DNA from 3 places in the Pseudomonas hefeiensis genome. Region 3 is predicted to be linked to each of the others. Evidence: predicted binding sites of a transcription regulator. Region 3 holds the regulator's gene; each other region holds the start of a gene.
The links. Region 3 encodes FliA, which starts transcription of late flagellar genes. Its sites were predicted from a motif close to CTAAAGTTTNNNNNNNNNNNGCCGNTAA; they were not measured.

Region 1 (9,660 bases), 1.8 Mb from region 3:
AGGGCTCGTGATCTCTTCGGCCATGGCCTGGCGGGGGGCGATGTATTGGAGCATCTCGCACAGCTGGGTTATCCAGGGCTGGAAGGTGGGGCGTCTCACCGGTTATCCACATTGCCATTGGTGGAGTTTCGCGACAGGCGGGAGCGAAGCCTGCGCTTGGAACGGGCCCCGCTATTGCCTGTCGACGGCGAAGCGCCGATCGGCTGGTTACTAAGCCTTATCGACCTGAGCGTGGAGCGCGAGGCCGAAGAGCAGCGCAGCGTCATGCTACGTTTTTTATCCCATGATTTGCGCGCGCCTCACTCGGCAATCCTGGCCCTGCTGGATGTGCAGCGGCATGAGGCGGGCGGCAATAATCCACTCTTCGATCAGATCGAGCGTCAGGTGCGTCGCGCCCTGGAGTTAACCGACGGCTTTGTGCAATTGGCCAAGGCCGAATCCGAGGCGTACCAATTCCAGCCGACGCTGTTCGCCATGTTGGTTCTGGATGTACTTGACCAGGCGCTGCCCATTGCCCAGGTAAAACGCATCCAGTTGATGCATGAAATAGAGGATGAAGAGGCGATGGTGAGGGCGGATCAACCGTTGCTGACCCGTGCCCTGTTCAATCTGCTGGAAAATGCCATCAAGTACAGCCCGCCCGACGCCTGCATTTCCCTGCAGGTTCATTGCACGTCGGGTTGGTTGATCTGCAACGTCGCTGACCAAGGCAAGGGCATCAGTGTCGAAGAACTGCCGAACCTGTTCAGTCAGTACCGTCGGTTTTCGTCGGCCCAAGGGGTCGATGGCATTGGTTTAGGATTATCGATGGTCAAGGCCGTGGTTGACCGTCATGAGGGGAAAATCGAATGCCATAGCGTGGTAGGTAAAGGTACGACGTTCAGCCTGCGATTCCCGTTGTTGGCAGAGTAAAAGATCGTCCGAACGCGGCCGCGATCTTTTGGTGCTATAAAAACTTATGCACCTGAAGGCGGCTTTTATGTTTTTATGAAATATGTATTAAAAACATAGACATAAAACACAAAAGTAACGGATTTCGAAAAAACGGTACACAGGTTATCCACAGATATCAAACAGCGGCTTGTTCCGTGGGCACTTCCGCGACAGGGCCGGGAGGAAGCGAACCCATCTCCCGTTGTGTCTGTTCATTCCAGGCTTGTACGCGGTCATTGAGTTCGGCAATGGCGCGGGGCCCGCTACCTTCGGCATACATGGGTTTGCCGATCACCACGGTGATGACGCCAGGGGTCCGGAGCCAGCCACCCTTGGGCCAGAACTTGCCGGCATTGTGTGCAATCGGCAACACCGGCAGGTCCGCGTTTACCGCCAAGGCGCTGCCACTGCGGGAGAATTTGCCAATCGTCCCGTAGGGAACACGCGTACCCTCCGGAAAGATCAGTACCCAAACCTTGTCCTTGAGTAGTTCATCACCTTTTTTCGCCACTTGCTTGAGGGCAACCTTGGGGTTGTCGCGATCAATGGCGATGGGGCGCAGCATTGCCATGGCCCAGCCGAAGAAAGGTACAAACAGCAGTTCACGTTTGAGCACTTGGCTCAGCGGCTCGAAATAAGCCGAAAGGAAGAACGTCTCCCAGGTGCTCTGGTGGTTGGACTGGATCACGCACGGTCGGTCAGGCACGTTTTCGGCGCCCTTCACTTCATACCGTATACCCAGAAAAACCTTGCTCAGCCACAGCGCGCACCGGCACCAGTACACATTGATAAAACGGTAGCGCGTCCTGAACGACATGAAAGGCGCTACAAAAAAACTCAAGGTGCACCACAACAAGGAACTGGTGCCCAGCAGCAGGTAAAAGAGAAAGGATCTGATGGCCTGCAATATCGACATAGCGGCATTTACCGTTGCGGGCAGTGCCCGACTGTTTAAGCGCTTCCCGAACAGTCCTTGATCAGGATGTCTTGGGAGCTCTAATTGTGGATAAGTTCAGCGGCAATCGCCGCCAGGTCGTCAAAAATCAGGGTGCCCACCGGCAGGGTCTTGCCCAGAGTCTTCTCGCCTTTGCCGGTCTTTACCAAAACTGGCTGACAATCGACGGCCTTGGCCGCCTCCAGGTCACCGAGGCTGTCGCCGACGAACCACACACCCGCCAGCGCTACATCGTAATAGGCGGCAATGGTTTTCAACATGCCCGGCTTGGGCTTGCGGCAATCACAACCTTCGTCCGGCCCATGCGGGCAGTAGACGATCAGCCCGACTTCACCGCCCTGCTCGGCCACCAACTCGCGCAAGCGCTCATGCATGGCCTCAAGGGCCGCGAGGCCGTAGTAACCGCGGGCAATGCCCGACTGGTTGGTGGCGACCGCCACCGTCCAGCCGGCCTTGCTCAACTGCGCGATGGCTTCGATCGAACCGGGGAGCGGCAACCACTCCTCCACCGATTTGATGTAAGCGTCGGAGTCGTGGTTGATCACTCCGTCCCGATCGAGAATCAGCAGTTTCAACAGCAGCCCCTCAACCCAGCATGGAAATGTCGGCAATATTGAGGAACAGGCCCCGCAGGCGCGCCAGCAGTGCATAGCGATTCTTGCGAACATCTTCGTTGTCCGCATTCACCATCACGGCTTCAAAGAACGCATCGACAGGATCGCGCAGCGCTGCCAGACGTGCCAGCGCTTCGGCATACTCGCGCTTTTCCATAAGCGGTTGCACGGACGTAGACGCCTGCTGGATAGCCGAGTTGAGAGAGAACTCCACGGCGTTATCAAAGTAACGCGCCTCAGGTACGGCGAAAATTGTAGGCTCGGCTTTGCTCAGCAGATTCGACACCCGCTTGTTCACCGCCGCCAGCGCTGCCGCTTCCGGCAGTTGGCGGAAAGCCTGCACCGCTTGTACACGCTGGTCGAAGTCCAGGGCCGAACCCGGCTTCAGGGCACGCACCGACAGGTAGGTGGCGACATCGACACCTTCGTCTTCATAACGCGCACGCAGGCGGTCGAAGATGAATTCCAGCACTGCGTCGGCCAGACCGGCAGACTTAACCTTGCTGCCGAACGCGTTGACGGCGAACGCCACGGCGTCGTTCAGGTCCAGATCCAGTTGCTTGTCGATCAGGATCCGCAGCACGCCCAACGCCGCGCGACGCAAGGCATACGGGTCTTTGCTGCCGGTGGGCAGCATGCCAATGCCGAAGATACCCACCAGGGTGTCGAGCTTGTCGGCGATGGCCACGGCCGCACCGGTCAGGGTGGTCGGCAGTTCAGCGCCGGCACCGCGGGGCATGTACTGCTCGTTCAGCGCCAGGGCCACGTCTTGCGGCTCGCCGTCGTTGAGGGCGTAGTAGTAACCGGCAACGCCCTGCATCTCCGGGAACTCACCGACCATTTCGGTGGACAGGTCGCACTTGGACAGGATGCCGGCACGGGCCGCGCGCTGAGCGTCGCCACCGATGCGTGGAGCGATGAATGCGGCCAGTTTCGAAACGCGCTCGGCCTTGTCGTAGACGCTGCCGAGTTTCTCTTGGAATACCACGTTTTTTCAGACGTTCGTTGAAGCTTTCCAGCGGTTGCTTCTTGTCCTGCTTGAAGAAGAACTCGGCGTCGGTCAGGCGCGGACGAACGACTTTCTCGTTACCGGCGATGATCTGCTGCGGGTCCTTGCTTTCGATGTTGGCGACCGTGATGAAGCGCGGCAGCAACTTGCCTTCGGCGTCCAGCAGGCAGAAGTACTTTTGGTTGTCCTGCATGGTGGTGATCAGCGCTTCCTGGGGCACCTCAAGGAAACGTTCCTCGAACGAGCACACCAGCGGCACCGGCCATTCCACCAGCGCGGTCACTTCGTCCAGCAGGCTTGGCGGCACAATGGCGGTGCCTTCCTGCTGGGTGGCCAACTCTTCGGTACGCTTGCTGATCAGTTCGCGGCGCTCGTTGGCGTCGGCCAACACGTAGGCGGCACGCAGGTCGGCCAGGTAGTTGGCCGGCGAGGTGATGCGCACGCTTTGTGGATGATGGAAGCGATGGCCGCGGGAATCGCGACCGGCCTTCTGGGCCAGGATCGTGCAATCGATGACCTGGTCACCGAGCAGCATCACCAGCCATTGGGTCGGACGCACGAACTCTTCCTTGCGCGCGGCCCAGCGCATGCGCTTGGGAATCGGCAGGTCGTTCAGGGAATCTTCGACGATGGTCGGCAACAGGCTGGCGGTCGGCTTGCCTTTGATGCTCTGGCTGTAGCGCAGCTTCGGGCCGCTCTGGTCGATTTCGCTCAGGTCCACGCCGCACTTCTTGGCGAAACCGAGGGCGGCCTGGGTCGGGTTGCCGTCGGCATCGAACGCGGCCTGGCGTGGCGGGCCGTCGAGGTTGATGCTGCGGTCCGGCTGCTGGGTCGCCAGGGCGGTGATCAGCACGGCCAAACGACGCGGCGCGGCGTAGACATGCTTGGCTTCGAAGTTCAGGCCAGCGGCTTGCAGGCCTTTTTCGATACCGGCCAGGAACGCATCGGCTAGGGTGTTCAGGGCTTTGGGTGGCAGTTCTTCGGTGCCCAGTTCAACCAGAAAATCTTGAGCACTCATTGTGCAGCCTCCAGCTTAGCCAACACTTCATCACGCAAATCCGGGGTCGCCATCGGGAAGCCCAGCTTGGCACGGGCCAGCAGGTAGGCTTGCGCAACGGAACGCGCCAGGGTGCGTACACGCAGGATGTATTGCTGGCGCGCGGTCACGGAAATCGCTCGGCGAGCGTCCAGCAGGTTGAAGGTATGGGACGCCTTCAACACCATTTCGTAGCTCGGCAACGGCAGCGGCTGGTCCAGTTCGATCAGGCGCTTGGCTTCGCTTTCATAGAAATCGAACAGTTCGAACAGCTTCTCGACATTGGCGTGTTCGAAGTTGTAGGTCGATTGCTCCACTTCGTTCTGGTGGAACACATCGCCATAGGTCACTTTGCCAAACGGGCCGTCGGCCCACACCAGGTCATAGACCGAATCCACGCCTTGCAGGTACATGGCCAGGCGTTCCAGGCCGTAGGTGATTTCGCCGGTCACCGGGTAGCACTCGATACCGCCCGCCTGCTGGAAATAAGTGAACTGAGTCACTTCCATGCCGTTGAGCCAGACTTCCCAGCCCAGGCCCCAGGCGCCCAGGGTTGGCGATTCCCAGTTGTCTTCAACGAAACGAATGTCATGCACCAGCGGGTCCAGACCCACATGCTTGAGCGAGCCCAGGTACAGCTCCTGGAAGTTTTCCGGGTTCGGCTTCAAAACCACCTGGAACTGGTAGTAGTGCTGCAGACGGTTCGGGTTTTCGCCGTAGCGGCCGTCAGTCGGGCGGCGGCTGGGCTGCACATAAGCGGCGTTCCAGGTTTCCGGGCCGATGGCACGCAGAAACGTGGCAGTGTGGAAAGTGCCGGCGCCTACTTCCATATCGTAGGGCTGAAGTACCACGCAACCTTGCTCGGCCCAGTATTGCTGGAGGGCGAGGATCAAGTCTTGGAAGGTACGCACGGCTGGCGTAGGCTGGCTCACGAAATTCACCTGTTTCTTGGGCTGCGATTTAAAGAGCGGGAGTATACCCGATTCGTTCGTGCGCACGCCCCCTGGAGCCTTATGCCACGCTGCTTTTGGTGTTCTGACGATCCTTTGTACATGGCTTATCACGATCAGGAGTGGGGCACGCCGCTGCGCGATGCGCAGGGTTTGTTCGAGTTGCTTTTGCTCGAAGGGTTCCAGGCCGGGCTGTCCTGGATCACCGTTTTGCGCAAACGCGAGCGCTACCGCCAAGTACTGTTCGGCTTTGACGTACAGCGCGTGGCGCAGATGAGCGATGCGGAAATCGATGACTTGATGCTCGACCCCGGCATCATCCGCAACCGCCTCAAGCTCAACGCGGCCCGACGCAATGCCCAAGCCTGGCTGGCCCTGGAAGACCCGGTGGCGTTTCTCTGGTCGTTTGTGGACGACAAGCCGGTCATCAACCACTTCAAGGACCGCTCTGAAGTGCCGGCCATCACACCCCAGGCCGTACAAATGAGCAAAGGCCTGAAAAAAGCCGGCTTCACCTTCGTCGGCCCGACTATTTGTTACGCCTTGATGCAGGCCTCGGGAATGGTCATGGACCACACCCAAGACTGCGACCGCTACGCCGAGCTGGCAAACGGCGGTTAGAATAGCCGGCTCGCAACACGCCCATAAATTCAGGAGTGACCTGTGGATAAGTTGAAAGGCGCCTTGCTGGTCGGCGCTCTGCGGTTGTTTGCGCTGCTGCCCTGGCGCGCGGTGCAGGCGTCGGGTTCGGCCATTGGCTGGCTCATGTGGAAGCTGCCCAATCGCTCCCGTGACGTGGTGCGGATCAACCTCGCCAAGTGTTTCCCCGAGATGGACCCGGCCGAGCGCGAACGCCTGGTGGGCCAAAGCCTCAAGGACATCGGCAAATCCCTGACCGAAAGCGCCTGCGCCTGGATCTGGCCGGCCCAGCGCTCCATCGATCTGGTGCGCGAAGTCGAAGGTCTGGAGGTATTGAAAGAAGCGCTCGCTTCCGGCAAAGGTGTGGTGGGCATCACCAGCCACCTGGGCAACTGGGAAGTGCTCAACCACTTCTACTGCAGCCAGTGCAAACCGATCATTTTCTACCGCCCGCCCAAGCTCAAGGCCGTGGATGAATTGCTGCGCAAACAGCGCGTACAGTTAGGCAACAAAGTCGCGGCGTCCACTAAAGAAGGCATCCTCAGCGTCATCAAAGAGGTCCGCAAGGGCGGTCAAGTGGGCATCCCCGCCGACCCGGAACCGTCCGAATCCGCCGGCATTTTCGTGCCCTTCTTCGCCACCCAGGCCCTGACCAGCAAGTTCGTACCGAACATGCTCGCCGGCGGCAAAGCGGTCGGCGTCTTCCTCCACGCCCTGCGCCTGCCGGACGGCTCCGGTTACAAAGTCATCCTAGAAGCCGCCCCGGACGCGATGTACAGCACCGACACCGAAACCGCCTGCGCCGCCATGAGCCAGGTTGTGGAGCGTTATGTGCGGGCCTACCCGAGCCAGTACATGTGGAGCATGAAACGCTTCAAGAAACGTCCGCCGGGTGAGGCGCGCTGGTACTGACGGCCCGCCTGACTGATCAATCCGCCATGATTGCGCCCGAACCTCAGACGCGATGCTTAGTAGCGCAAGGGGGCCAATCGTGGCAGGGCATTAATTGTTGCGAGGGGATTTATCATGTTTATCGCCGGGCACTACCCGCCCCGCCATAAATCAATCAGTAGTTAAAGCGTCATAACCCCAATGAATAACTAATGCTCAGAACAGCCTATTTCTATGCTGTCTCGCTAGCCATAAGTCGAATACAGCCTTCATGAATTGAGCCTTATAGTGCGCGGCGCAAAAACAACCTCGAACTTAAATTAATCCTGGGTAGTTTAGATGTCGCTAAAAAAAGTTAAAACTAAAGCGCTTCCAATCACTGAGGAGTTATTGGTATTACTACGGGCCACACAACACGCTCAGACTGTATGGAGCGTCACCGTCAATGATATCGACGCGTCATGTGATGAGGTATGGCTTGCTCGAATGTGGGAGGTCGAGAGCCTCGAAGCCCAATACAGAGCCTGCCAAGACCGGCTATTTTTTTACCTGAAGCAGGCCATCCAGATTTAAATCTTCCGTCACACCCTGCCCTGTTTCCGCTGCTCGCACTATAGGTAGGGGCCAACCAGAACCGAACAATTATGAACATTCGACTAAAGAACTAGACAGTTTATGGGTGTTTGAAAAGTACCCCTTAGTTTGACAACGGAGCTCTCGTGTAATGGCCGGCAGGCTGGGCGCTGTAACCTTTCAGCCACGCCTTAGTCGAATAGCCTGGGCACCACGCTATTTTTTTACGCATGAGGCGAGTTGCCCTCCAGAGCACTTTGGTTCCCACATTACAACTAAAGCATTCAGTTTCATGGTCGACACTCAGGACGCCATGTTCAATCCACCTGAGTTACAACTGGAGTCTTTATGTTTGACTGGATCAGCAACATCCGTGTCAGCGCTAAATTAAGCTTGGGCTTCGGCCTGGTACTAGGGCTTGCGTTGTTATTGGCTTCCACGGGTTGGTACGCCATTGTGACGTTGACCGACCGCGGAGTTAAAATTGAGAAAATCGCTCAAATCAGCGATTACACCAAAGACTTGCGAATCAATCGTTTACGTCTAGGTGCAAACCCTCAACCAGATGCCTATCAACCGCTGCAGAAAATTTTGGACAATCTGGCAGCCCATCTGCAAAGCATCAGGGAGCAGTTCATTTCCCCGATTGACCAGGAGCTGATTCAACAACAGAACACCTCGGTCAAAGAATACGGGCAACTGCTGCTTGATCTGGCCAAACCCAATGCTGACCAAGTGCCCATATTTAAACGTATGGGGCAGTTGGGCGATCTGTTGCTCGATACGACGCAAAAACTCATTGATTCGCAAAATACCAAGCGCGATGCCGATGCTGCGTCTGCCAAGGTTCTGCTGGGTCTTGTCGCTGCCTTGACATTGCTACTGGGCGCACTCGCAGCGTGGATCATTACACAACAAATCGTTAATCCACTGCAGCGCACGCTAGAGGCAGTGAACCGTATTGCCAGGGGGGATTTGAGTGAGCCCGTGCAGGTCAACCGGCGTGATGAGTTGGGTCAGCTGCAATCAGGTCTTCAGCAGATGATGCTCAACCTTCATGAGCTGATCGAGGGCATTCGATCCGGCGTCATTCAGGTTGCCAGTGCTGCCGAACAGCTATCGGCGGTCACCGAGCAAACAAATGCGGGCGTCAACAATCAGAAAACCGAAACGGATCATGTCGCCACTGCGATGAGCGAAATGACCGCTACGGTGCAAAACGTCGCACGCAATGCTGAGGAGGCCTCTGCTGCAGCGTCCATCGCGGATCAGCAAGCCTGCGAGGGAGAGCAAATCGTGAATGAGGCCATTGCGCAGATCAAAAGCTTGGCCGAAGAGCTCAATCAGTCGGCCGATGCTGTACGCCATCTCCAGGAACAAAGCGAAAAAATCGGCGGGGTACTCGATGTGATAAAGGCGGTGGCCCAGCAAACCAATCTGCTGGCGCTGAACGCGGCCATTGAAGCCGCACGCGCCGGCGAAGCTGGCCGTGGTTTTGCGGTAGTAGCAGACGAGGTGCGCAGTCTTGCCTTGCGCACCCAGCGTTCCACTGAAGAAATTGAAAGTCTGGTGGCCGGTGTACAGACGGGTACTCATGCCGTTGCCTCAGGCATGGAAAGCAGCCTGCTGTTGAGCGAAAGCAGCGTGGATTTTACCCATCGCGCGGTGAGTGCCCTAGAAAACATCACGAGTAAAGTATCGATCATTCAGGCCATGAATCAGCAAATCGCCACCGCAGCGGAGCAGCAAAGCGCAGTCACCGAGGAAATTAATCGCAGTGTCATCAACGTTCGCGACATCTCCGAGCAGACGGCAAGCACCTGCGAGGAAACCGCTTCTTCAAGTACCGAACTCGCACGGCTGGGTCATGAACTGGAAAGGCTGGTAGGACGCTTTAAAGTGTAGACGTGGCAAAGACGGCGCCGTTCTGCACCTGCAATGCATCACGCATCACGGGTACCGGCGCCAGCTGTGTTCCTTCTCTGCCCTCAGCCCCTGCCGTCCGGATCTATTTTTCCAAGCTTAGTGAGGGCTGAATGGCCTAAGCTCGCCTACTCCCC
Region 2 (9,660 bases), 3.1 Mb from region 3:
CGGCCAGGTCGGCCAGGCCAAGGACGTGTACGAGAAGGCCTTGAAAGTCTTCCCGATGATGCCGGCGCTGTATGACGGCATGGCTGAAGTGCTGGTGGCCGAAGGCGATACAAAGCAGGCGCAACACGTGCTGGAAGAGGCGGTTCGTCTGTCGCCCCTGGCGGTGCGTCGACAGTCGCTGCTGGGCAAGCTGGCGATGACCAACGAAGATTTCGAGACCGCGTCCAAGGCCTATCGCCAGGCGGTGGGGCAGGGCGCGCAGTCGCGCTTCAAGGACCCGGAAAGCAACCTCGGCCTGGCCCATGCACTGATCAGCAAGGGCAGCGAAAAAGGCCTGGATACCCGCACCCGGCTGGAAATCAACACCACCCTCAGCGCCGTGGCCAAGGAAAATATCAACGATCCTGGGTTGCAGGTGCGTGCGCGGTTGATGAAGGCCACGAGCCTGTTGCTCAACGATGCCGAAACCGCCGAAAAGCTCACCGAGCAGGCCTTGCAGCGTCTCGACGGCATGGAGCAGTTCATGAGCGCCGAAGCCGCGTTGCTGGTGGCCAAGCAATTGCAGATGCTCGGCCAGACCAGCGCCGGCGAGTCGATGCTCAAGAACTGCGCAGAGATCTATGGCGATGATCCGGCGGTGATGCAAGGCATCGCCAAGCTGACCGACGATCCGAACATCCTCAATCAAGGCAATGCCGCCGCCGAGCTGAACCGTGAAGGTGTGCGCGTCTATAAGACCGGCGCGTTGCCCGAGGCGCGAGAGCTGTTCCGTCGAGCCCTGAAGATGCAACCGAAGAACATCAGTATTGCTTTGAACATGGCGCAGTCACTGTTGCATGGCACCGATACCAGCGTGGAGTCGGAATTGCTGCAGGAGTGCCGCGCCTGCCTGAAACTGGTGGGCATGATGCCCGACACCGATGCGCGTTTTACGCGTTATCAGAAACTGCGAAGCAAGGCATTTGGCGATGAATGACAGCGAACAGGCTCTCGATTTTTCCACGGTGATCGCATCTACCGTGCACGACATGAAAAACTCCCTGGCCTTGCTCATGCAGGCTCATACCCAGTGGCTCGAGCGTTTGCCCGACCCTGAGCGGCAGACCTCGGAGCAGGGCGTCATGGAGTTCGAGTTCGCCCACCTCAATGGCCTGCTGGTGCAGTTGCTGGGGTTGTACAAGCTGGGGGTCAACCAGTTACCGCTGCATCCGGCCTATCACGAGCTGGATGACTTTATCGAGGCGCAACTGGCCGGTCATCAGGATGTGTTCCGCAGTCGCGGGCTCATGGTCACCTACGATGTCGACCCGCTGAGCCCCCTGGGTTTTTTCGATCGAGAGCTGATTGCGTCGGTGCTTGATAACAGCATCAACAATGCCATCCGCCACGCGCGCCAGGCGCTGCTGATCAGTGCGAGCGACGAGGCCGGGCAACTGGTGCTGACCATCAATGACGACGGCGAAGGCTACCCGGCCGAGATGATCGAGCGTCAAGCCGAGTATGTGCAGGGCATCAATCACAGCAGCGGCAGCACCGGGCTGGGTTTGTATTTCGCCGCGCGGATTGCCGGGTTGCATCAGCGTGGCGGCCTGTGCGGGCGTACCGAGATTGCCAATGGCGGGGCGTTGGGCGGGGGCGTGTTCCGGATTTATCTGCCCTGAACAATAGCCCTGGCAATACAAAGCAACTGTGGGAGCGGGCTTGCTCGCGAAGGCGGTGGGTCAGTTTGCAAATGTCTTACTGACACACCGCCTTCGCGAGCAAGCCCGCTCCCACACTAGATCCCACATGTCCCCAACACTGAGTGTTTATTGTCTTGGGCCGCTTGATATTCCGAACACCCGAAGCCTATTTTGTACGGGTTGCCGTTCGCGGCTCGCACATTACAAGGATTGCGTCATGACGACCGATGGCCAGTGTTCACTCGCGCAGCGACTGACGGGCATTGATGAGATTGAGTGTGTCACCCCGGATTTGAATGGCGTGCCACGAGGCAAGGTGATGACTGCCGAGGGCTTCCTCGAGGGTCGACGGTTGCAGATGGCGCGGGGTGTGCTGTTGCAATGCATCATGGGCGGTTATCCGCCGTCGCGTTTTTATGGCAGCGACGACGGCGACCTGGCGCTGGTGGCCGACCCGAAACACATTCACCGCTTGCCCTGGAGCGAACAGCCGCGAGCCTTGGCGATTTGCGACGCCGATGAGCTGAGCGGGGAAAGCTCGCGGCTCTCCACGCGCGGCCAGCTCAAGCGCGTTGTTGCCCGTTATGCAGCCCTTGGCCTGGCGCCGGTGGTGGCGACCGAGCTGGAGTTTTTCGTGTTCGCCCCCAACCCGGACCCGACCCAGCCGTTCCAGCCGCCTGTGGGCCTGGACGGACGGCGTGAAGACGGTCACTCGGCGTTCAGCATCAGTTCCAATAATGGCCTGCGACCGTTCTTTAAAGAGGTCTATGCATGCATGGCGGCGCTGGGCTTGCCCCGCGACACCTTCATGCATGAAATGGGCGTGAGCCAGTTCGAGATCAATCTGCTGCACGGCGATCCTCTGTTGCTGGCCGACCAGACGTTTCTGTTCAAGCACCTGCTCAAGGAAGTTGCCCTCAAGCACGGCCTGACCGTGGTCTGCATGGCCAAGCCCCTGGCCCATACGCCGGGCAGTTCGATGCATATTCATCAGAGCGTCGTCGAGCTGGACAGCGGCCGCAATGTGTTCAGCGACGAAGCGGGCGAGCCGACGGCGGCGTTCCGGCATTTCATCGGCGGGCAACAGGCCGGCATGGCGGATTTCACTGCGCTGTTCGCGCCGAACGTGAATTCCTACCAGCGCCTGTGTCACCCGTTTGCATCACCGAACAATGCCTGTTGGTCCCATGACAATCGTTCGGCCGGGTTGCGGATTCCCGCCAGTTCGCCGGCGGCCCGTCGGGTCGAGAATCGCTTGCCGGGTGCCGATGCCAACCCGTACCTGGCGATTGCCGCGAGCCTTGCCGCGGGGCTTTATGGCATCGAAAGTCGCCTGGAGCCGAGCGCCGCGATCCAGGGCGAATTCCAGGTGCCGGATAATCTTTCGCTGCCATGTACCTTGCATGCTGCCCTGGAACGTCTGAAGCGTAGTCATCTGGCGAAGGAACTGTTCGGTACGGAGTTCATCGAAGGCTACATCGCTTCGAAGACCATGGAACTGACCAGCTTCTTTGATGAAATTACTCCCTGGGAGCGGCGTGTTTTAGCGGCCCAGGCATAACCAAACGTCGCATTCGGGCTATCTTCTAAATAGCCCGTACTCATCTCAAGGAGCCGCTCGGAACGCCGATGCGCCAAATCTGGAAACCTTTTCGAGCGCTGTATTTCGCTTCGCTGATGATGTTGATCGGCTCGGGCCTGCTGAGTACCTACCTGGCCTTGCGCCTGGCCGCCGACAATGTCGACAGCCTGTGGGTCGGTGCGCTGATGGCCGCCAACTATTTCGGCCTGGTGCTGGGCGGCAAGATCGGCCACCGGCTGATCGCCCGCGTCGGGCACATCCGGGCTTATTCGGCCTGTGCCGGGATTGTCGGTGCGGCGGTGCTGGGCCATGGCCTGGTGGATTGGCTGCCGGCCTGGATCGTGCTGCGGGTGATCGTCGGCCTGGGCATGATGTGTCAATACATGGTGATCGAGAGCTGGCTCAACGAGCAGGCCGAAGCCAAGCAGCGTGGCGTGGTATTCAGTGGCTACATGATCGCTTCCTACCTGGGCCTGGTGCTGGGCCAGTTGATTCTGGTCATGCACCCGTCCCTGGGGCTTGAGCTGCTGATGCTGGTGGCGCTGTGCTTCGCCTTGTGCCTGGTGCCGGTGACACTGACCCGACGAATTCACCCGGCCGCCCTACATCCGGCGCCCATGGAACCGCGCTTTTTCATCAAGCGGGTACCGCAGTCATTGAGTACGGTACTGGGCTCGGGGCTGATCGTCGGTTCGTTCTATGGCCTGGCGCCGCTGTACGCCTCTCAGCAGGGGCTGTCGACCGAGCAGGTTGGTCTGTTCATGGGTAGCTGCATCTTTGCCGGATTGCTGGTTCAGTGGCCCCTGGGCTGGCTGTCCGACCGATATGACCGGGCGCTGCTGATCCGCTGTTTTGCGCTGGTGCTGACGGTCTGTGCGCTGCCGTTGGCGATCCTGCCGACGGTGCCGTTGGAGGTGCTGTTCGTCGCGGGGTTCTTCTGTTCGCTGGTGCAGTTCTGCCTCTATCCGCTGGCGGTGGCGTTTTCCAACGACCACGTCGAAGCTGATCGCAGGGTGTCCCTGACCGCGATGCTGCTGGTGACCTATGGGGTTGGCGCCAGCATCGGGCCGCTGGTAGCAGGGGTGCTGATGAAGATGTTCGGCAGCCAGATGCTCTATGCCTTTTTTGCCTTCTTCGCCCTGGTGCTGGTGTGGCGAATCCGGCCGAAGGCGGTGACCAACCTGCATCAGGTCGACGACGCACCGCTGCATCACGTGGCGATGCCGGACAGCATGTCCAGTTCGCCGCTGGTGGCGTGCCTCGATCCCCGGGTGGACGAACAAGTGGTGCAGGAGCAGATGCACGTCGATCCTGTGCCGACGGAAGAACCGGCCGACGAAGAACCTGTCATGGAGGAAGCTGCCGCCGAAGAGGCGAGCGACGAGCCGCCGACCCTCGATTTCACTCAGGCCAGGCCTTGAGTGGGTCGAGGATAAAGGCCTGAGGCAGAGGGTAGGGGATCGGAGCGCGGGCTGATTGCGCCGGACAGGTAGACCGAGGTGCTCCCCCAATCGCGAGCAGGCTCGCTCCTACAGTTGATCTGCGGTGGATACAATACTCCAGTTCGCAGCAGATCCAATGTGGGAGCGAGCCTGCTCGCGATGAAGTCAGCCCAAACACAGCAGCTCTCAGGTCAGAGGCGTGTAATCAGGCATAAAAAAACGGGCAGTCACCGCAAGGGACTGCCCGTTTTTTTACGTGTCGAAAATCAGAGGTCGTCTTTGTCGAAGCGACGGGCTTCGCGCTGCAGCTGATAAACGAAACGCTCAACCTGCCGTTGCACCAGGCCGCTGACGTTGTGGAAGCGCACGCCGGCGAAGGTGGTGTTGATCCTTTCTTCGAAATGCAGATAGCGCAGTTCGACCGGTGCGGTCATGTTGCCGAAGGGCAATGCCGCGATAAAACGCTCGTAGACCTGGCCCAATTGCAGGTGCGCGGTAATGTCACCTTCGAAGCGCAACTTGCAGCCCGTGGCGGAAATGTCCAGCAGCTTGCCGTCAACCGGTGACTTGAGTTTGTCACCGCCCAGCTCGACGTTTATCAGTTGAGCCAGCTTCAGGGCGGCGCGGAAGGCGTTGCGGCGTTGGTGGTAAACCACTTCGTCAGGCAAGGCGCCGCGATAGCAGCGGCCGTCGCTGGACTCATCGATGGTCAAAGGGCCGTTGCTTTCCCACGCGATGCGCACGCCGTCATGGAAACCCTCGACCCGAAACGGCTCGCCCGCCAACAGGAAGCGTTCGCCGTCCCGGGGGATCATTTCGTCCAGGGCGATGACGTTAAGCTCCCGGTCGACGTCGACCAGATAGCTCTGGAAGCGCTGGCTGCGTTCGTGGAAGGTGATGATCAGCGGATCATGGCTATCTTGCAGCATCCGCAGGTTGCCGGAAATTTCCAGGGGCGTGGCGAGGACCTTGGGCGGCTGCGGAGCATCATCCGCGTTTGAGGCATTGAACACGGTGGGTCAATCTCCAGGCAAAATACGACGAGTAGCCGGCATTTTGCCAGCATGTGTCGCGCGTTGATAGAGCGCCGGCACTGTTCGTTTCATGCCTGGCTGAGCGGGCGGTGCTTGACCATCTTGGCGGTCGAACCGCGAGCGTCATAGAGCGTCGGGATTTCACCGCCGTTGAGGATGCGCAACTGATTGGCGGTGGCGGCTTGCTGAACCTGGATCGACTGTCCATTACGAGTGTTGGCAGCCTGGCATTGAGCAAGCAGGTCGTTGAGCACTTCGCTTTGGGACAACAGTTGATCGCCCACCGACGACTGACTGGCCAGTTGCTCAAGGCCGTCGCGATTGGCGGGCAGGTTGAGGCTGGCGAGGATCTCGCTGCGCTTGCGGCCATGCTGATCGAGCAGAATGATCAATGCCTGTTTCTGCGCCAGAATATTCTCCAGCGACGGCATGTCGCGACCGTGCAATGCCAGGGACTCGGCCTGCAATAGCTCCAGCAGTTGTTGCGCCGGGGCAAAGTCGTCGGTGATCAGTTGCAACAAATTAGTGTCGTGCATGGCTGGCCTTGGGGTCTTAAGCGTCCAAAAGCCTGGCGCAGGCGGTGGCCTAGCGCTGGGCTTCGAAGTTGAGCAGTTTGCTGGCTACACGGTTGCTGTCGACTTTATAGCTGCCATCGGCGATTGCTGCTTTCAACTCGGCCACGCGGGCGTTGTCGACGACAGGTTGATCGCGCAGCTTGTCAGTGACCTTCTGCAACTGCTGAGCCTCATTGCTGAGGTGTACCGACTCCCCGTTGCTGACAGTGGCGGCTTGTTCGGCCGGCGCGGATTTGTCGGTTTCGACGGTTTCCTTGCTGGCGTTAGGGCGCGTGGTGCCTGTCAGCGGTGAAGAGCTGTTTAAACGATTGAAATCGATGACCATGGTAAAAAACCTCTGGGTATTTGGACGCTTGCCATGTTTTCGGCCATCCCCCAAAAAACTTTAGGCTCATTTATTCAATGAACGTGCGCACGTCTGCGCTTGCCTTTGCGTAAGGCACAGTCTAGGGAACACCGTGGGCAAGCGCCAGCTCTCTACCCATTTCCAACCGATCGCTACATAGCCACTTCCACATGGCCGGGGGCCATTACCTGCGCCTTGATAACACGTTGGGAATTAAGGTTTCTCACTCGAATCTGTTCACGCATGCCACCGTTGGACAATGCCTCGCCCGGCATCCGCACGGCCAGGGTGCCGCTGCGGGCGGTGATGACCACCTGATCGCCTTTGCGGATCACTTCGGCTTGTTCCAGATGGACCAGAGTAATGACTTGGTCGGCGACCATTGGTCGGACAAGTTTCTGGCCGATGGCCCGATCGACAGAGGTCAGGAAACCCTGGTTGATCTGGCTGACATCCCGTTCACGCAGCGTCACGTCCTGAGGCTCGACGATCCCGGCCCGCTTGAGCGGACGGGTGGTGGTGACGATTTCGCGAAACAGGCGCACTTGAGCGGGTACGAACACCGTCCAGGGCGCGGCGCTGTCGCAACGCAGCTTCACCGTGACCCGGCCCAGTGGTCTGCCCGGGCTCTCCAGTGAGGCAGTCAATTCCCTGTCACACATGGGCATGCGCAGGCGCGGGTCGAGCTGGTTGACTTCGATTTCGTAGCGCCCTTCGGTTTGACTGGTCGCCAGGTAGTCTTCTACGGTGAATTCAAGAAAGCCCTGAGTGACGCCGATAAGGAGATCAGGCAAGGTAACGGGAACAGCACCAAAGGCAGGGCCGCCCAAAGCGAGCAGGCAGGCAGCCAGCAGTGCACCGAACCAGTGGCGGCAGTGAGTGGTCAGGCGTCGAAAAAATGTCGTTTGTGCGTTCATGCCGGTTCAATAGCAAGCCCCGTGCCGTTTAGTGATGAATGCGCGTCGGACACATTAGCGTTAGGTAGGAGTCAGGGCATGGCGGGAGTAATGGATTCGGTAAACCAGCGAACTCAGCTGGTCGGTCAGAATCGCCTGGAGCTGTTGTTGTTCCGTCTCGACGGCCAGCAAATGTACGGGATTAACGTATTCAAGGTCCGCGAGGTGCTCCAGTGCCCGAAGCTGACCCTGATGCCCAAGTCCAGCCCCGTTGTGTGCGGTGTGGCCAATATCCGCGGAGCGACCATCCCGATTCTCGATCTGGCGATGGCGACCGGTTCGGGGCGGCTGCTGGATCAGAGCAATCCGTTTGTGATCATCACCGAGTACAACACCAAGACCCAGGGCTTCCTGGTGCGCTCGGTGGAGCGCATCGTCAACATGAACTGGGAGGAGATCCATCCGCCGCCCAAGGGCACCGGTCGCGATCACTACCTCACGGCGGTGACCCGGGTCGATAATCAGTTGGTGGAAATCATCGACGTGGAGAAAATCCTCGCCGAAGTGGCACCAACCCCGGAAACGATTTCCGTGGGGGTGATCGACGCCGAAACCCAGCACAAGGCGATTTCGCTGCGGGTACTGACCGTCGATGATTCGTCGGTGGCACGTAAGCAGGTGACCCGTTGTCTACAAACGGTCGGTGTCGAAGTGGTGGCGTTAAACGACGGACGCCAGGCCCTGGATTACCTGCGCAAGCTGGTCGAAGAAGGCAAGAAGCCGGAAGAGGAGTTTCTGATGATGATCTCCGACATTGAAATGCCGGAGATGGACGGGTACACCCTGACGTCGGAAATCCGCAACGACCCGCGCATGCAAAAGCTGCATATTGTCTTGCACACCTCGTTGTCCGGTGTTTTCAATCAGGCGATGGTCAAGAAAGTGGGGGCCGATGACTTCCTGGCCAAGTTCCGGCCCGATGACCTGGCTTCCCGGGTAGTCGAGCGCATCAAGGCAGCAGAATAAAGGTCGGGCGCGTTGTGCGCCCGGCAAGTCAATACGATGAAAGAGGCGGTATCTTGTCTACGGGTAATTTGGATTTCGAACAGTTCCGGGTCTTCCTGGAAAAAGCCTGTGGCATTTTGCTTGGTGAAAACAAGCAATACCTGGTGTCGAGCCGTCTCAATAAATTGATGGAGCAACAGGGCCTGAAATCGTTGGGCGAACTGGTCCAGCGCATCCAGACCCAGCCGCGCAGTGGGTTGCGCGAGATGGTGGTGGATGCCATGACCACCAATGAAACCCTGTGGTTTCGCGACACCTACCCGTTCGAGGTGTTGAAGAACAGGGTGTTGCCGGCGGCCATCAAGGCCAGTCCGGGGCAACGCTTGCGGATCTGGTCGGCCGCCTGTTCGTCGGGGCAGGAACCCTATTCGCTGTCGATGTCCATCGATGAGTTCGAGCGGACCAATATCGGCCAGTTGAAAATGGGCGTGCAAATCGTCGCCACCGATTTGTCCGGAACCATGCTCAATAACTGCAAGACCGGCGAATACGACAGCCTGGCTATCGGGCGCGGCCTGTCGCCTGATCGCCTGCAACGCTACTTCGACCCCAAAGGACCGGGGCGCTGGGTGGTCAAGGCGCCGATCAAGAACCGTGTGGAATTCCGCTCGTTCAACCTGCTGGACAGCTACGCCAGCCTGGGCAAGTTCGACATCGTGTTCTGCCGCAACGTGCTGATCTACTTCTCTGCCGAAGTGAAAAAAGACATCCTGCTGCGCATCCACAGCACGCTCAAACCGGGTGGCTACCTGTTCCTCGGTGCCTCCGAGGCATTGAACGGGTTGCCGGACCACTACCAGATGGTGCAGTGCAGCCCGGGGATCATCTATCAGGCGAAGTGATTTGCTTGGGTCTTCAAAAAAGCGGGAGTCCTCAGGGGCTCCCTTTTTTATACCTGCCAATTTCCTCCCCACCACCACTATCCCTGTGGGAGCGGGCTTGCTCGCGAATGCGGTATGTCAGTCGAAATAAATGTCACTGTCACACCGCATTCGCGAGCAAGCCCGCTCCCACAATTTGAGTGTCATTGCCCTTGAG
Region 3 (9,660 bases):
GTTCGCCGACCATGTTCATGATCTCGTCCAGGCGAGCGGTGTCGACTCGAACGGTGGTCTCGGCTTCGCTGGCCGGCTTTTCCGCCGGTGCAGCCGCCGGTGCACGGGCTGGCGCCGGTGCGGCGGCAGCGGCGGGTTTGGGTGTCTCGGCTTTCGGTTCCGGCGCCTTGGCAGCGGGCTTGGACACTGCAGTCTGCGCCGGCGCAGCGGCAGTTGCGGCAGGCGCAGCCGTTGAGGCCGTGCCGACTTCGCTGAACTTGCCTTTGCCGTGCAGTTCGTCGAGTAGTGATTCGAATTCGTGATCGCTGATCAGGTCGCTGCCAGCCACTGCGGCGGCGGGCTTGGCCGGGGTCGGCGCCGAAGCGATGGCCGAGTCCAGTGCATCAACGGCAAAGGTGCCCTTGCCATGCAACTGATCGAGTAGGGCTTCGAATTCATCGTCAGTGATATCGGAGTTGTCGCCCGCCGCTTTCGGGGCGACCGGGGTCGCCGCCGGAACGGCCGCATCGGGGGCAAACTGGCCCTTACCGTGAAGCTGATCGAGCAGCGATTCGAACTCGGCGTCGGTAATTTCGTCGCTGGCGGCGGCATCGGTGGCTGGCGCGACCGGGGCAGCAGGCGCGGCCGGAGCCTGGGCTTGGGCCTTGACGGCGTTCAGAGAGTCCAGCAGTTGTTCGAATTCGTTATCAGTGATGTCGCCGGACTCCTCGGCGACCGGCTCCTCAACCACTGCTGCGGCTGCCGGTGCGGCTTCGTCAGCCGACTGCGGCTCGGCCAGGCGCGCCAGAGCGGCGAGCAGCTCAGGCGTAGCAGCGGTGATCGGTGAGCGCTCGCGCACTTCGCTGAACATGCTGTTGACCGCGTCCAGCGCTTCGAGCACCACGTCCATCAATTCCGAGTCAACGCGACGCTCACCCTTGCGCAGGATGTCGAACACGTTCTCGGCAATATGACAGCACTCCACCAGCTCATTGAGCTGGAGGAAGCCGGCGCCTCCTTTTACAGTGTGGAAACCGCGAAAAATTGCATTGAGCAGATCCGCATCATCTGGTCGGCTTTCCAGCTCGACCAATTGCTCGGACAGTTGCTCTAGAATCTCGCCGGCCTCAACCAGGAAATCCTGAAGGATCTCTTCATCGGCGCCGAAGCTCATTAATGGCTGCTCCTAAAACAGGGCTAAAACTCAGAATCCAAGGCTGGACAGCAAATCGTCCACATCGTCCTGACCGGACATAACGTCTTCTCTTTTATCGGCATGAATTTGCGGACCTTCACCCTGAGAGAGATGTTTTTGTGGATCTTTTTCCGCAAGCATCGCTTCACGGTCGTGTTCGATGCCTGCAAAGCGGTCGACCTGGCTGGCCATCAACACCAGTTTGAGCAGATTGCTTTCCACTTCGGTGACCAGTTGGGTCACCCGTTTGATCACCTGGCCGGTCAGGTCTTGATAGTCCTGAGCCAGCAGAATGTCGTTGAGGTTGCTCGCCACGGCGCGGTTCTCGGTGCTACTGCGCGTCAGGAAACCGTCGACCCGACGGGCCAGCTCCCGAAACTCTTCAGCACCGACTTCGCGCCGCATGAAACGGCCCCAGTCGGTGCTCAAGGCCTGGGCTTCATCACTCAGGCCATTGACCAGCGGCGTTGCGCTCTCCACCAGGTCCATGGTGCGGTTGGCCGCGGCCTCGGTCAGCTTGACCACATAACCCAGACGCTCGGTCGCGTCGGTGATCTGCGAGACCTCCTCGGCCTGCGGCATATTCGGATCGATCTGAAAATTGACAATCGCGCTGTGCAGTTCACGCGTGAGCTTGCCCACTTCCTGATACAGACCGCGGTCACGGGTCTGGTTGAGCTCATGGATCATTTGAACCGCATCGCCAAAGCGGCCTTTTTCAAGGCTGTCGACCAGTTCGCGGGCATGTTTTTTCAGGGTCGATTCAAAGTCGCCCATTGAAGATTCGTTATCCATAGCTCCCCCGTGGCGCCGTTAACCGATGCGTTCGAAGATTTTTTCGATCTTCTCTTTCAACGCCTGGGCCGTGAAGGGTTTGACCACGTAGCCGTTCACACCGGCCTGGGCCGCTTCGATGATCTGCTCGCGCTTGGCTTCGGCAGTGACCATCAGCACCGGAAGGTGCTTGAGTTTTTCGTCGGCGCGCACATGGCGCAGCAAGTCGATACCGGTCATGCCGGGCATGTTCCAGTCAGTCACCAGAAAGTCGATGCTTCCGCTGTTGAGAACCGGAATGGCAGTGGTGCCATCGTCGGCCTCGACAGTGTTGGTGAACCCAAGGTCACGCAACAGGTTTTTTATGATCCGCCGCATCGTTGAGAAGTCATCAACGATGAGGATTTTCATGTTCTTGTCCAATTCGACCTCCAAGCAGTCTTAAACGCGCCCAGCACCTGAACGCGCCATTTCAATCAATCCGGCACAACACTCGACAACGGTCTGGAGCACAACGGATGGAGACTGGCGCAGCGCAAGCCATGCCAATCCCGTTCGCAGTGTCCCCACACTGCCTGTCAGCGCGCTCGCCACTCCCCCAAACGCCCCCGCAAACGGGCCGCGCACTGGCTGTGTAACTGGCTGACCCGCGATTCGCTGACCCCCAGGACCTCACCGATTTCCTTGAGGTTCAGCTCTTCGTCGTAGTACAGCGCCAAGACCAGTCGCTCACGCTCCGGCAAATTGGCAATCGCATCCGCCAGCGCGCTCTGGAAACGCTCATCTTCCAGATCACGCGATGGCTCCATGTGAGCACTCGCGCCATCCTCGTGCAGCCCTTCGTGTTCGCCGTCCTGCAACAGGTCGTCGAAACTGAACAGGCGGCTGCCCAAGGTATCGTTCAAAATCCCGTAATAATCATCGAGACTCAATTGGAGTTCGGCCGCAACCTCGTGATCTTTAGCGTCACGCCCGGTTTTAGCTTCAATGGCGCGAATTGCGTCACTGACCATGCGGGTATTGCGATGCACCGAACGCGGCGCCCAATCACCCTTGCGGACTTCATCGAGCATCGCCCCGCGAATGCGGATACCTGCATAGGTCTCGAAACTGGCGCCCTTGCTCGCGTCGTATTTGTTCGACACTTCGAGCAGGCCGATCATGCCCGCCTGGATCAGGTCTTCGACCTGGACACTGGCCGGCAAACGCGCCAGCAAGTGATAGGCGATACGCTTGACCAAAGGCGCGTAACGCTCGATCAGTTCGTATTGGGCGTCCCGTGCCGATTTCTTGTAGAGATGGTTGTAACCGCTGGCTGTCATAACACGGGCCCTGCTGTTTGTTGCACGAGACGCTCGACGAAAAACTCCAGATGCCCGCGCGGGTTGGCCGGCAGCGGCCAGGTATCGACCTTCTGGGCGATTGCCTTGAACGCCAGCGCGCATTTGGAACGTGGAAAGGCTTCATAAACGGCACGTTGCTTCTGGACAGCCTTGCGTACGCTTTCGTCGTAGGGCACAGCGCCGACGTATTGTAGGGCGACATCCAGGAAGCGATCCGTGACCTTCGTCAACTTGGCGAACAGGTTGCGTCCTTCCTGGGGGCTCTGGGCCATGTTGGCCAGGACGCGGAAGCGGTTCATGCCGTAGTCGCGATTCAATAGCTTGATCAGGGCATAGGCGTCGGTGATGGACGTCGGTTCGTCGCAAACCACCAGGAGCACTTCCTGGGCAGCGCGTACGAAACTGACGACCGAATCACCGATACCGGCTGCGGTGTCGATCACCAGCACATCAAGGTTGTCACCGATGTCGCTGAAGGCCTGGATCAGGCCGGCGTGCTGGGCCGGGGTCAGGTGAACCATGCTCTGGGTACCGGACGCCGCGGGCACGATGCGGATTCCGCCCGGCCCCTGCAGCAGCACGTCGCGCAGTTCGCAGCGGCCCTCTATCACGTCCGCCAGCGTGCGCTTGGGTGTGAGCCCCAGCAGCACATCGACGTTCGCCAGGCCCAGGTCGGCGTCCAGCAGCATGACCCGTCGGCCAAGCTCTGCCAGAGCCAGGGACAAGTTCACTGACACGTTAGTCTTGCCGACGCCACCTTTGCCGCCGGTCACCGCGATCACCTGTACGGGATGCATGCTGCCCATGTTCGTTCTTTACCTTGTCTTACTTAGACGGAGGCCACATTACTGGCTGCGCGCTCGCATGAAGGAACAATGCATGGCAGACCATCGATGTAGGTACAAAAAATATTCATGATTACCTCAGCCGACCTGCTTGGTCGGGCTGTGGTAGATGTCAGCGAACATATCAGCCATGGCTTCTTCGCTGGGTTCTTCCTGCATTTGCACACTCACGGCACGACTGACCAGTTGATGACGGCGCGGCAGATGCAAATCATCCGGGATCCGCGGCCCGTCGGTCAGGTAGGCCACCGGTAAATCATGACCGATGGCCAGGCTCAACACCTCGCCCAGGCTTGCCGTTTCATCCAGCTTAGTCAGGATGCAGCCGGCCAGCCCGCAGCGTTTGTAGCTGTGGTATGCGGCGGTTAGAACCTGTTTCTGGCTGGTGGTTGCCAACACGAGATAATTTTTTGACCGGATACCGCGCCCGGCCAGGCTTTCGAGCTGCATGCGCAGGGCCGGATCGCTGGCTTGCAGGCCGGCGGTATCAATCAGTACGACGCGCTTGCGCAGCAGTGGTTCCAGCGCCTGGGCCAGGGACTTGGCCCGGATCCACATGGGTCACCGACACATTGAGGATCCGACCCAGGGTCTTGAGTTGTTCCTGGGCACCGATACGGAAGCTGTCCATGCTCACCAGGGCGATGCTCTGAGCGCCGTACTTGAGTACATAACGCGCTGCGAGCTTGGCCAGGGTGGTGGTCTTGCCCATGCCGGCCGGGCCGACCATGGCAATGACTCCACCTTCTTCGAGGGGCTCGACTTCCGGTGTGGCGATCATCCGCGCCAGGTGCGCCAGCAACATGCGCCAGGCCTGGCGAGGTTCTTCGATATCGTTGATCAGCGCCAGCAGGTCGCGGGACAACGGGCCGGACAGACCGATGCGTTGCAGGCGACGCCACAGGGTTAGCCTGGGCCGGACGGTTGCCTTGCAACTGGTTCCAGGCCAGGGAGCCGAGCTGAACTTCCATCAGTTCACGCAGGCTGTTGAGTTCGAAGCGCATTGAGTCCAAGGCACGCGGGTCGACGCCACCGCCTGACGCTACCTGGGTCGGTGCCGGACGACGCGGCTCGGCCTTGGCCTGCTCGACCAGCGGCTCGGCAGCGGTCAACGGCAGTCCGGCGGTCAGTGGCTGGCCGGCGAACAATTGACGATTGGTGCCCGCGCTGGCTTCGCCGTCGCTGCTGCGCAAGCTCAATTCGGCCTGGGCACTGGCGATGCGCGACTGGGTCTTGCGCAGCTCATCCTCAAGTTCCATGTTGGGAACACGTGGGGCCAGCGCCGACAATTTGTAATCCAGAGCCGCCGTCAGCTCGACACCGCCGGCGATCCGGCGGTTGCCGATGATGGCTGCTTCAGCACCCAGCTCGTCACGAACCAGCTTCATGGCCTGACGCATATCGGCGGCGAAAAAACGCTTCACTTGCATAAACCACTACCTCAGCCGTTGGGCCCTACTGTCGCAACGATGGTCACTTGCTTGTTGTCCGGTATTTCCTGGTACGCCAGCACATGCAGCCCCGGGACCGCGAGGCGCCCGAATCGCGAAAGCATCGCGCGAATCGGACCGGCCACCAGCAGGATCACCGGTTGGCCTTGCATCTCCTGCCGCTGGGCTGCATCGATCAACGAACGCTGCAGCTTCTCGGCCATGCTTGGCTCCAGCAGAACGCCCTCTTCCGAGCCTTGTCCTGCCTTCTGCAGACTATTGAGCAATATCTGTTCCAACCTTGGCTCCAGCGTGATCACAGGCAGCTCGGACTCAGTACCTACAATGCTTTGGACGATTGCGCGGGATACGCCAACCCGCACCGCAGCGACCAGAGCGGCGGTATCTTGACTCTTAGAAGCGTTGTTGGCGATAGCCTCGGCAATGCTGCGAATGTCGCGCACCGGCACCTGCTCGGCCAACAGCGCCTGCAACACCTTGAGCAATTGCGACAACGAAACCACGCCGGGCACCAACTCTTCGGCCAGTTTGGGCGAGCCTTTGGCCAGTACTTGCAGCAATTGCTGGACTTCTTCGTGGCCGATCAGCTCGCTGGAGTGCTTGTACAGAATCTGGTTCAAGTGGGTGGCGACCACGGTACTGGCATCCACCACGGTATAGCCGAGGGACTGAGCCTGGGCCCGCTGGCTGATTTCGATCCATACCGCTTCCAGGCCAAAAGCCGGATCCTTGGCGGTAATGCCGCTGAGCGAACCGTAGACCTGCCCCGGGTTGATCGCCAGCTCACGGTCCGGGTAGATCTCGGCTTCGGCCAGAATCACGCCCATCAGCGTCAAGCGATAGGCACTTGGCGCCAGATCGAGGTTGTCACGAATATGTACGGTGGGCATCAGAAAGCCCAGATCCTGGGACAGCTTCTTACGCACACCCTTGATCCGGGCGAGCAATTGCCCCCCCTGATTGCGATCCACCAAGGGGATCAGGCGGTAGCCGACTTCCAGGCCGATCATGTCAATGGGCGTCACGTCGTCCCAGCCCAACTCCTTGGTTTCCATGGCGCGAGCCGGCGATGGCAGCAGTTCCTGCTGGCGCTTGACCTCCTGCAGGGCCTGAACCTTTTGCACGTTCTGCTTCTTCCAGAACAGGTAGGCAGCACCCGCCGCCAGGGCGGCCATGCTCAGAAACGAGAAATGGGGCATCCCGGGGACCAGGCCCATCACGGCCATCAGTCCGGCTGCAACGGCCAACGCTTTGGGCGAAGCAAACATCTGCCGGCCGATTTGCTTGCCCATGTCTTCGGAGCCGGACGCACGGGTCACCATGATCGCGGCGGCTGTGGATAACAACAGTGATGGCAATTGCGCCACCAAACCGTCACCAATGGTTAACAGCGCGTAAACCTTGCCGGACTCGCCGAAGCTCATGCCGTGCTGAAAGATACCGACAGCCATGCCACCGATCAGGTTGATAAAGAGAATCAGCAGACCGGCGATGGCGTCGCCGCGCACGAATTTGCTGGCACCGTCCATGGAGCCATAGAACTCGGCTTCCTGGGCGACTTCCAGGCGACGGGCCTTGGCCTGGCCCTGGTCGATCAGGCCGGCGTTGAGGTCAGCGTCGATTGCCATTTGCTTGCCGGGCATTGCATCGAGGGTGAAACGCGCGCTCACCTCGGAAATCCGCCCGGCGCCCTTGGTCACCACGACAAAGTTGATGATCATCAAAATGGCGAAGACGACGATACCTACCACGTAGTTTCCGCCAATCACCACCTCACCGAAGGCCTGGATCACCTTACCGGCAGCGGCGTGGCCTTCATGCCCGTGGATCATCACTACCCGGGTGGACGCCACGTTCAGCGCCAGACGCATCAGCGTCGCCACCAGCAGAATGGTCGGGAACACCGCAAAATCCAGTGGCCGCAATGCATACACACACACCAGCAGTACAACGATGGACAAAGCAATGTTGAACGTGAAGAACACGTCCAGCAGAAACGGTGGCACCGGCAGCATCATCATGGCGAGCATGACCAGCAACAACAACGGCACGCCCAGATTACCCCGGCTGAGGTCGGCTACGTTGTTGCGCGCGGTGCTGAGTAACTGAGAGCGATCCACCAATAATCCCCGTTCCTGTGAAGCAAACTTTTGACGCCCGAAACGGGCGCAGACGGGGTATTGCAAGAAGCCTTCCAACTTTTGCCAGAGGCTGAAATAGAGGTGCTAACCAGGGCGCTGAATGCAATCCAGTGGGGGCAGGCTCGCCCCCACAGTTTTTCCGAGTCGTGCGTAGGCGCTGTATTCCCCCCAAAAAACTGTGGGAGCAAAGCTTGCTCGCGATAGCGGTGGGTCAGCTTGCCGGGATGCTGAATGTGTCGCCGTCATCGCGAGCAGGCTCGCTCCCACAGTTTCCGAGTCGTGTGCAGGCTTGTATTCACCCAAAAAAACCTGTGGGAGCAAAGCTTGCTCGCGATAGCGGCGGGTCAGCTTGCAGGGATGCTGAATGTGCCGCCGTCATCGCGAGCAGGCTCGCACACAGTTTCCGAGACGTGCGAGGGGTTGTATTCGCCCAAAAAAACCTGTGGGAGCAAAGCTTGCTCGCGATAGCGGCGGGTCAGCTTGCAGGGATGCTGAATGTGCCGCTGTCATCGCGAGCAAGCCCGCTCCCACAGTTTCCGAGTCGTGTGCAGGCTTGTATTCACCCAAAAAAACCTGTGGGAGCAAAGCTTGCTCGCGACTGCGGCGGGTCAGCTTGCAGGGATGCTGAATGTGCCGTCGTCATCGCGACCAGGCTCGCCCCCACAGTTTCCGAGTCGTGTGCAGGCTTGTATTCACCCAAAAAAACCTGTGGGAGCAAAGCTTGCTCGCGATAGCGGCGGGTCAGCTTGCAGGGATGCTGAATGTGCCGCCGTCATCGCGAGCAGGCTCGCTCCCACAGTTTCCGAGTCGTGCGCAGGCTTGTATTCGCCCAAGAAAACCTGTGGGAGCAAAGCTTGCTCGCGATTGCGGCGGGTTAGCTTGCAGGGATGTGAAATGTGCCGCCGTTATTGCGAGCAGGCCGCTTCCACAGGTTCTGCATCCAAGCGGAATCAGCACAGGCCCGAGTCAGGAGTCGCGCCGCAAATCCGGTGGAATCGGCAAGTCCTTTAGGGGCTCGGGACGCTTGCCTTTGCCGGCGCGGTGTTGACGGATCTGATAGACGTAGGCCAGCACTTGGGCTACGGCCAGGTACAGGCCGCCAGGAATTTCCTGGTCGAGTTCGGTGGAATAGTAAATCGACCGCGCCAAAGCCGGAGATTCGAGCAGCATCACTTCGTTGGCTACGGCGATCTCGCGGATTTTCAGCGCCAGGAAATCACTGCCCTTGGCCAGCAACACCGGGGCATTGCCTTTGTCGGGGTCGTACTTGAGTGCCACGGCGTAGTGGGTCGGGTTGGTGATGACCACATCGGCGTCCGGGATCGCTGCCATCATCCGGCGCTGGGACACTTCACGCTGCAACTGGCGAATCCGTTGCTTGACCTCCGGCTTGCCCTCCTGGTCCTTGTGCTCGTCGCGGATCTCCTGCTTGGTCATCAGCAGTTTCTGCTTGCTCTGATACAACTGGACCGGCACGTCGATGGCGGCGATCAGAATCAAGCCGCAAGCCATCCACAATGTACTCCAGCCCACCAGTTGCACGCTGTGGATGATCGCCTGCTCCAATGGTTCATGGGCGATGCGCAGCAAGTCGTCGATATCGGCCTGCAGTACCGTCAGCGCGACAAACAGGATCAGGAAAAACTTCCCAAGCGCCTTGAGCAACTCCATCAGCGCCGTGCTGGAGAACATTCGCTTGAGGCCGTTAGCCGGGTTCATCCGACTGAACTTGGGCGCCAGGCTCTTACCAGCAAACAGCCAGCCCCCCAGGGAAATCGGGCCGATAATGGCCGCAATCAGCAGAAAAATCAGGACCGGTTGCACGGCCAGGAGCGCGATCTTGCCGGAGTGCAGCAGGTATTGCCCCATGGCGCCGGGACTGAGCAGCACCTCGCGGGGCAGGGAAAAATTCAGGCGCATGATTTCCAGCAG

Region 1: PSH57_RS00065 (methyl-accepting chemotaxis protein) is a predicted target of FliA. The motif match lies at 7,876-7,903, and genes of this name have one in related genera.
Region 2: flgM (flagellar biosynthesis anti-sigma factor FlgM) is a predicted target of FliA. The motif match lies at 6,677-6,704, and genes of this name have one in related genera.

The regions. Positions count from the first base shown of each region.
Region 1 covers NZ_CP117449.1:7,875-17,534, forward strand. The annotation lists gene PSH57_RS00030 (sensor histidine kinase) at 1-912, shown strand, start outside; gene PSH57_RS00035 (lysophospholipid acyltransferase family protein) at 1,070-1,849, opposite strand; gene gmhB (D-glycero-beta-D-manno-heptose 1,7-bisphosphate 7-phosphatase) at 1,930-2,469, opposite strand; partial or broken gene glyS (glycine--tRNA ligase subunit beta) at 2,474-4,529, opposite strand; gene glyQ (glycine--tRNA ligase subunit alpha) at 4,526-5,479, opposite strand; gene tag (DNA-3-methyladenine glycosylase I) at 5,561-6,118, shown strand; gene PSH57_RS00060 (lysophospholipid acyltransferase) at 6,161-7,048, shown strand; gene PSH57_RS00065 (methyl-accepting chemotaxis protein) at 7,949-9,505, shown strand.
Region 2 covers NZ_CP117449.1:1,568,436-1,578,095, forward strand. The annotation lists gene PSH57_RS06780 (tetratricopeptide repeat-containing response regulator) at 1-976, shown strand, start outside; gene PSH57_RS06785 (sensor histidine kinase) at 969-1,661, shown strand; gene PSH57_RS06790 (glutamine synthetase family protein) at 2,002-3,243, shown strand; gene PSH57_RS06795 (MFS transporter) at 3,312-4,685, shown strand; gene PSH57_RS06800 (flagellar brake protein) at 4,973-5,719, opposite strand; gene PSH57_RS06805 (flagella synthesis protein FlgN) at 5,809-6,276, opposite strand; gene flgM (flagellar biosynthesis anti-sigma factor FlgM) at 6,326-6,640, opposite strand; gene flgA (flagellar basal body P-ring formation chaperone FlgA) at 6,814-7,578, opposite strand; gene PSH57_RS06820 (chemotaxis protein CheV) at 7,657-8,583, shown strand; gene cheR (protein-glutamate O-methyltransferase CheR) at 8,637-9,464, shown strand.
Region 3 covers NZ_CP117449.1:4,632,588-4,642,247, forward strand. The annotation lists gene PSH57_RS20750 (chemotaxis protein CheA) at 1-1,153, opposite strand, end outside; gene PSH57_RS20755 (protein phosphatase CheZ) at 1,184-1,969, opposite strand; gene PSH57_RS20760 (chemotaxis response regulator CheY) at 1,988-2,359, opposite strand; gene fliA (RNA polymerase sigma factor FliA) at 2,527-3,270, opposite strand; gene fleN (flagellar synthesis regulator FleN) at 3,267-4,097, opposite strand; partial or broken gene flhF (flagellar biosynthesis protein FlhF) at 4,215-5,566, opposite strand; gene flhA (flagellar biosynthesis protein FlhA) at 5,578-7,707, opposite strand; gene flhB (flagellar biosynthesis protein FlhB) at 8,695-9,660, opposite strand, start outside.